One region of the Streptomyces sp. NPDC002138 genome, then DNA from elsewhere that is predicted to be linked to it. Evidence: riboswitches for the same ligand, from Rfam matches in the RefSeq annotation. Region 1 holds a riboswitch; the other holds the start of a gene.
The links. Region 1 has a riboswitch for ZMP and ZTP ahead of glyA (serine hydroxymethyltransferase). Riboswitches for the same ligand answer to the same signal wherever they lie in the genome.
Positions count from the first base shown of each region.

Region 2: linked by a shared signal. The riboswitch ahead of ABT084_RS30385 (bifunctional 5,10-methylenetetrahydrofolate dehydrogenase/5,10-methenyltetrahydrofolate cyclohydrolase) and the one ahead of glyA (serine hydroxymethyltransferase) in region 1 are both predicted to bind ZMP and ZTP.

Region 1 covers NZ_JBEOXE010000035.1:34,407-37,803, forward strand. The annotation lists gene rocD (ornithine--oxo-acid transaminase) at 1-1,160, opposite strand, end outside; ZMP/ZTP riboswitch at 1,280-1,370, shown strand; gene glyA (serine hydroxymethyltransferase) at 1,406-2,674, shown strand; gene trpS (tryptophan--tRNA ligase) at 3,279-3,397, shown strand, end outside.
Region 2 covers NZ_JBEOXE010000063.1:32,794-36,190, reverse strand. The annotation lists gene ABT084_RS30395 (RNA polymerase sigma factor) at 1-162, opposite strand, end outside; gene ABT084_RS30390 (class I SAM-dependent methyltransferase) at 429-1,193, opposite strand; ZMP/ZTP riboswitch at 1,311-1,419, shown strand; gene ABT084_RS30385 (bifunctional 5,10-methylenetetrahydrofolate dehydrogenase/5,10-methenyltetrahydrofolate cyclohydrolase) at 1,511-2,356, shown strand; gene ABT084_RS30380 (hypothetical protein) at 2,540-2,944, shown strand; gene ABT084_RS30375 (helix-turn-helix domain-containing protein) at 2,930-3,397, opposite strand, start outside.

The DNA of each region.
Region 1 (3,397 bases):
GCGATCCGGATCGTGGAGCCGTGGGTGTCCTTGACCAGGACCCCCCGCTCCATCAGCTTCTCGGAGATCTCCCGGCCCGTGCCGAGCGCCGGATCGATGTCCACCCCGGCCCACAGCCCGCGCCCGCGTACGGCGGTCACCGCGCCGCCGCCCACCAGCAGGCCCAGCTCCCGGTGCAGGTGGTCGCCCAGCTCGGCGGCGCGCTGCTGGTACTCGCCGGTGCGCAGCATCGCGATCACCTCCAGGGCGACCGCGCAGGCCAGCGGGTTGCCGCCGAAGGTGGAGCCGTGCTCGCCCGGGTGGAACACCCCGAGCACGTCCCGGTCGGCGACCACCGCCGACACCGGCACCACACCGCCGCCGAGCGCCTTCCCCAGGATGTAGAGGTCCGGTACGACGCCCTCGTGGTCCAGGGCGAAGGTCTTGCCGGTCCGCCCGAGCCCCGACTGGATCTCGTCGGCCATGAACAGCACGTTCCGCTCGCGCGTGAGCTCCCGTACGGCCGTGAAGTAGCCCGGCGGCGGTACCAGCACCCCCGCCTCGCCCTGGATCGGCTCCAGCAGCACGGCGACGGTGGTGTCGGTGACGGCCGCCGCGAGGGCGTCCAGGTCGCCGTAGGGGACGATGTCGAACCCCGGCGTGTAGGGCCCGTAGTGGTCACGGGCCTCGGGGTCGGTGGAGAAGGACACGATGGTCGTCGTACGGCCGTGGAAGTTGTTGGACGCGACGACGATCCGCGCCTGGCCGTCCGGGACGCCCTTGACCTCGTAGCCCCACTTGCGGGCGGTCTTCACGGCGGTCTCCACCGCCTCCGCGCCCGTGTTCATCGGCAGCACCATCTCCTTGCCGCACAGCTCCGCCAGTTCGCGGCAGAAATCGGCGAAGCGGTCGTGGTGGAAGGCGCGCGAGGTGAGCGTGACCCGCTCCAGCTGCGCGCGGGCGGCGTCGATCAGCCGCCGGTTGCCGTGGCCGAAGTTGAGGGCCGAGTAGCCCGCGAGCATGTCGAGGTAGCGCTTGCCCGCCACGTCGGTCATCCACGCGCCCTCCGCGTGGGCGACGACGACGGGGAGGGGGTGGTAGTTGTGCGCGCTGTGCGCGTCGGCCGCGGTGATCGCGGCCGAAGTGGCGGCATTGCTCTGGGCGTCGGTCTGAGTCGACACGGGGTCTCCGTTTCGTCCGTTTCGTCCGTGCGGGACAGTGACGAGGGTGGCGTCATTCTCTATCTCGCTCACCACGCGGACGCGGAAACCTCATCCGTGGCGCGGCCGCTAAGCTGGGCGGCACGCACGGCGACTGGCGTACGGAGAACGAACTCCGGGGGAGTCGTGCGCGCAGGACCGCATCAAGGGCCGCTCGCCTGGGCCTCGCGGGGACGAGATCTGACATCGACCCCGGAGGAGCCGCCATGTCCGCGAGCCGCCATCCCGCCCTCTTCGCCACCGACCCCGAACTCGCGTCGTTCGTCGCGGCGGAGGAACAGCTGCAGGCCGACACCCTGCGCCTGATCCCCAGCGAGAACTACGTGTCCGCGGCGGTGCTCGAAGCGTCCGGCACCGTGCTGCAGAACAAGTACAGCGAGGGGTACCCGGGCCGCCGCTACTACGAGGGCCAGCAGAACATCGACCGGGTCGAGGCCCTCGCGATCGAGCGGGCCAAGGGTCTGTTCGGCGTGGACCACGCCAACGTCCAGCCGTACTCGGGCTCCCCGGCGAACCTGGCCGTCTACCTGGCCTTCGCCCGGCCCGGTGACACCGTGATGGGCATGGCCCTGCCGATGGGCGGGCACCTGACCCACGGGTGGGGCGTGTCGGCGACCGGGTCGTGGTTCCGGGGCGTGCGCTACGGCGTGCGCGCGGACACCGGCCTGATCGACTTCGACGAGGTCCGCGACCTGGCCCTCAAGGAGCGGCCGAAGATCATTTTCTGTGGTGGTACGGCGCTGCCCCGGACCATCGACTTCGCCGCCTTCGCCTCGATCGCGGAGGAGGCCGGGTCGGTCCTGGTGGCCGACGTCGCGCACATCGCGGGCCTGATCGCGGGTGGGGCGCACCCCAGCCCGGCCGGTCACGTGGACGTCATCTCCACCACCACGCACAAGACCCTGCGCGGGCCGCGCGGGGCGATGCTGATGTGCCGCGAGGAGCACGCGAAGGCCATCGACAAGGCCGTCTTCCCCGGGCTCCAGGGCGGGCCGCACAACCAGACGACGGCGGGCATCGCGGTCGCCCTGCACGAGGCGGCGCAGCCGGCGTTCGTGTCGTACGCGCACGGGGTCGTGGCCAACGCGAAGGCGCTGGCGGCGGCGCTGCTGGAGCGGGGCTTCGACCTGGTGTCGGGCGGCACCGACAACCACCTGATCCTGATGGACCTGACCTCGCGGGGCGTCGCGGGGAAGGTGGCGGCCAAGGCGCTGGACCGGGCGGGGATCGTCGTGAACTACAACACGGTGCCGTTCGATCCGCGCAAGCCGTTCGATCCCTCGGGGGTGCGGATCGGGACGCCGTCGCTGACGTCGCGGGGGCTGCGGCCGGAGCACATGCCGGTGGTCGCGGAGTGGATCGCGCGGGGGGTGGCGGCCGGGGCCGCCGGTGACGAGGCGGCCCTGGCCGCGATCCGCACCGAGGTGACCACCCTGATGTCCGCCTTCCCGGCCCCGGGCCTCCCCCTGGCCTGACCCCCGCGGCGGAACGGTCCGGCGGGCCCGACCCCCCTCCGGGGTGCGCCTCAATCGCCGGCGCGGCCAAGGGTGCCGCGCCGGCACCAGGCCCCACCGGCCGTCGTCCCCTCCGGGGGCGCCTCAATCGCCGGCGCGGCTGGATTTGCTTCCCCCGGACCTCAGCCCTCGGGCGAGGCCCGTACCCACCCCACACCCCTCGGGCGAGGCTCGTGCTCACCCCACACCCCTCGGCCGATCCCCACGCCCGGCCACCCCAGCCCCGCCGGCGTTTGAGGCGCCCCCGGAGGGGAGGGCGACCGTCAGCCGGGTCGCCCCTCAGCCTCGGCGGCGCGGCCGGGGCCCGGCCATCCCAGCCCCGCCGGCGTTTGAGGCGTGCCCCGGTGGGGTGGCGGCCGCAGGGCGGGCTGGGGTGGGTCGGAGCCAGGCCACCGCCGGGGGAAAGCGGTCGCTTGATTCGTGCAAGATCAAGCCGACCGGGTACGCACGGGTACGGACGGTGACGCCCGGCCGCACCGGGCCCGACCCCCCACACCCCGCCGGAGGCAACCGGTTCCGGCCAGCGCGGGCCGAAGACCGCCCCCGCACCTGAGAGAATGGCGGCATGGCCTCTGATCGTCCCCGCGCGCTCTCCGGTATCCAGCCCACCTCCGGTTCGTTCCACCTCGGGAACTACCTCGGAGCGATTCGGCAGTACGTCGCCCTGCAGGAATCACACGACGC
Region 2 (3,397 bases), on a different contig from region 1:
GACCCGCTTCCACTGGTCCACCGGGATGCGGCCGGCCTCGAAGGCCTGGCGCACGTCGTCACCGTTGATGTGACCCTGCTCGCGGCCACGCTCGACGAGCGCGACCAGGGCCTCGGATTCGGCGATCTCCGGAGGGAACGTACGGGACGGGCTGAGCGACACAAGGAGCCTCTCGTTGCGGCAGATATAAGGGCGGGACGGGACATCATCGCGCGAACTCGTGGAACGAGCCCGAGGGGGGTCGTTATTCCGGCGCCGCGCGAGGACACCTGTCGGTTCATCGCATGCCCGAGTCGATTCGTTACGCCATGAATTGAGTGACCTGCGCCACGCTGTGTCCGCGCAACCTATCCGGCGCGAATCCGTCCGCCCCGATCACGGCCCGGCGCGCCCGGTCGCCGCCCGATCGCCGCCCGGTCACCGCCCGGTCATCGTCCCGGTTTGCGGGCCTCGATGAGGAAACGGGCGGTGCTCGCGACGAACGGGCCGTCGCGCTCGATCTGTTCGTGGAGCTCGCGGAGCCGGTCGCGGTACTGGTGGACCGTGAAGCCGGGCACCATCCAGATGACCTTCCGCAGGAAGTAGATCACGGCGCCGACGTCGTGGAACTCGGTACGCAGTTTTTCCGACCGCAGGTCGACGACCTCCAGCCCGGCCGCGGCCGCGGCGGCCACCGCGTCATCGGGGTGCCGGCCGCGGCGGACCTCCTCCGGCTGCGGGCCGAGGAAGTACTCGACGAGCTCGAAGACGCTCGCCGGCCCGACCTGCTGCGAGAAGTAGCTCCCGCCGGGCCGCAGCACCCGCGCGATCTCGTCCCACCAGACGGTCACCGGGTGCCGGCTGCTCACCAGGTCGAAGGCTTCGTCGCCGAAGGGCAGCGGCGGCTCGTCCGGGTCGGCGACGACGACCGCCCCCTTCGGGTGCAGCAGCCGGGTCGCCTTGCCGATGTTGGGCGGCCAGGACTCCGTGGCCACCATCAGGGGCGGCAGGGCGCCCGCTCCGGCGAGCACCTCGCCCCCGCCGGTCTGGATGTCCAGGGCCGCCTGTACGCCCGCCAGGCGCTCGCCCAGCAGCCTCTGGTAGCCCCAGGAGGGGCGCTGCTCGGTCGCCCGGCCGTCGAGCCAGGAGAACTCCCAGCCGTCCACGGACACGGAACCGGCCTCGGCGACCAGCTGATCGAAATGGTGCGTCATGCCGCGATCGTCCCAGCTGCGCCGGAGATGATCCACTCGATTCTCCGCGTCCCCGTCCGCGTCCCCGTCCGCGCCGCTCGCCGGCTCGTGGCTCGGCCGGCACGTCGATTACACTGGGCGGCGGGCCGTGACTGGCGCTTGGGTGGATCACCACCGGGGAGCGGCCCGCCGTACCGCGACACCGAGGTGTCCCGTACGTCGACTGCCGCGCGCCTGGGCGATCCGCGATCCCGCAGCGACGTTCAGGAGACCCCGTGACGACTGCCCAGACCGTTCAGGACCAGACCGTTCAGGCCGAGGGCGGCACCGCCCGGCTGATGGACGGCACCGCCGTCGCCCGCCGCATCTCGGAGCGCACCGCCGTCCTGGCCGCCGAGCTGACCCGCCGCACCGGCACCGCCCCCTGTCTCGCGACCGTGCTGGTCGGCGAGGACCCCGCGTCCGTGACGTACGTACGCATGAAGCAGAACCGTTGCGCCAAGGCGGGCATCACCTCCCGCCACGTGGAACTGCCGGCCTCGACCACCACCGAGGAACTGGTCACCACCCTCACCGCGCTCTCCGTGGACCCCGAGGTCAGCGGGATCCTGCTGCAGCACCCGGTCCCGCACCACATCGACGAGCGCGCCGCCTTCGAGGCCATCGCCCCGGGCAAGGACGTCGACGGCGTCACCATGCACTCCTTCGCCGCCATGGGCTTCGGCCTGCCGGGCTTCGTGTCCTGCACTCCGGGCGGGATCATGCGGCTGCTCGCCGAGTACGAGGTCGACCTGGCCGGCAAGCACGCCGTCGTCGTCGGCCGCAGCGCGATCCTGGGCAAGCCCGCCGGGATGCTGCTGCTCGGGCAGAACGCCACGGTCACCTACTGCCACTCCCGCACCGAGGACCTCCCCGCGATCGTGCGCCAGGCGGACGTGCTGGTCGCCGCCGTCGGCAAGGCCGAATTCATCCGGGGCGAGGACATCAAGCCGGGCGCGGTGGTCCTGGACGCCGGGTACGACGGCAACCGCGGCGACGTGCACTTCGCGTCGGCGGCCGCCCGCGCCTCGCTGATCACCCCGGTCCCCGGCGGCGTCGGCCCGATGACCATCGCCGTCCTCCTGGAGCAGACCGTCCAGGCCGCCGCGGCGCAGGCCGGCCTGACCCTGGCCGACCTCGGCTGAACCGGCCCCACCGGGGTACCGCCCGGCCGGGTCGATTACCCCGCCGGCCATGACCCGCGGGGTAATCGACCCGGCCGGCGGCGCGCGGGAGAGTGGGGACACACCGGATCCCGGGCCGCCGCACTGCGGCCCGGGATCCGGCGCCCTCGCCCCTCTCCCGACCTCGCCGGAGGCTGATCCGCCATGTCCGCGACCCTGCTCACCGCCCGCGCGCCGCAGGCCCCGCTGCGCCGCCTGCTCGCCCTGGACGCCGTCGTCACCGGTGGCAACGGCCTCGCCTACGCCCTCTTCGCCGGTCCGCTCGGGCGGCTGCTCGGGGTGGAGCGCACCCCGCTGCTCGTGCTCGGCGTCCTGCTGGCCGGATACGGCGCGGCCGTCGGCCTGCTCGCCTCCCGCGCGCGGCCCGCTCCCGGCCTGGTCATGGCCGTCATCGAGATCAACTGCGCCTGGGTGGCGCTGAGTCTGCTCTCGCTCCTCCTCTGGTTCGAACCGACCACCGCCGGGCTGGTGTGGATCCCGGCGCAGGCCGTGGTCGTCGCCGGGTTCGCCGTGCTCCAGTGGGCCGCGCGGGGCTCAAGGGCCCAGTGAGCGCAGGTACTTCGCCGTCGCCGGGTCGGCCGGGAGGAGGGTCTCGATGGCCAGCTCGGCGACGGTCACGTCCATCGGCGTGTTGAAGGTGGCGATGGACGACACGAAGGACAGCAGCTGCCCGTCGTGCTCGATCCGCAGCGGAAGCGCGATGACCGCGACCGACGCGGCACCGGCGTCGGCCGCCGGGTCCGCCGCGCCCCCGGGTTCCGTGACGGGGTACGCGGCCACCTCCTCGTACAGCGCGCGCAGCGGCTCCGAGCGGGCCAGCGCGATCTGCCGGTCCATCTGCGCCAGCAGGTGCCCCCGCCACTCGGCGAGGTTGTGGATCCGCGGCGCGAGCCCCTCGGGGTGCAGGGTGATCCGCATCGCGTTCAGCGGGGGCGTCAGCAGGTGCTCGGGCAGCCCGTCCAGCAGCATCGCGATGCCCCGGTTGGCGGCGACGACCGTGTA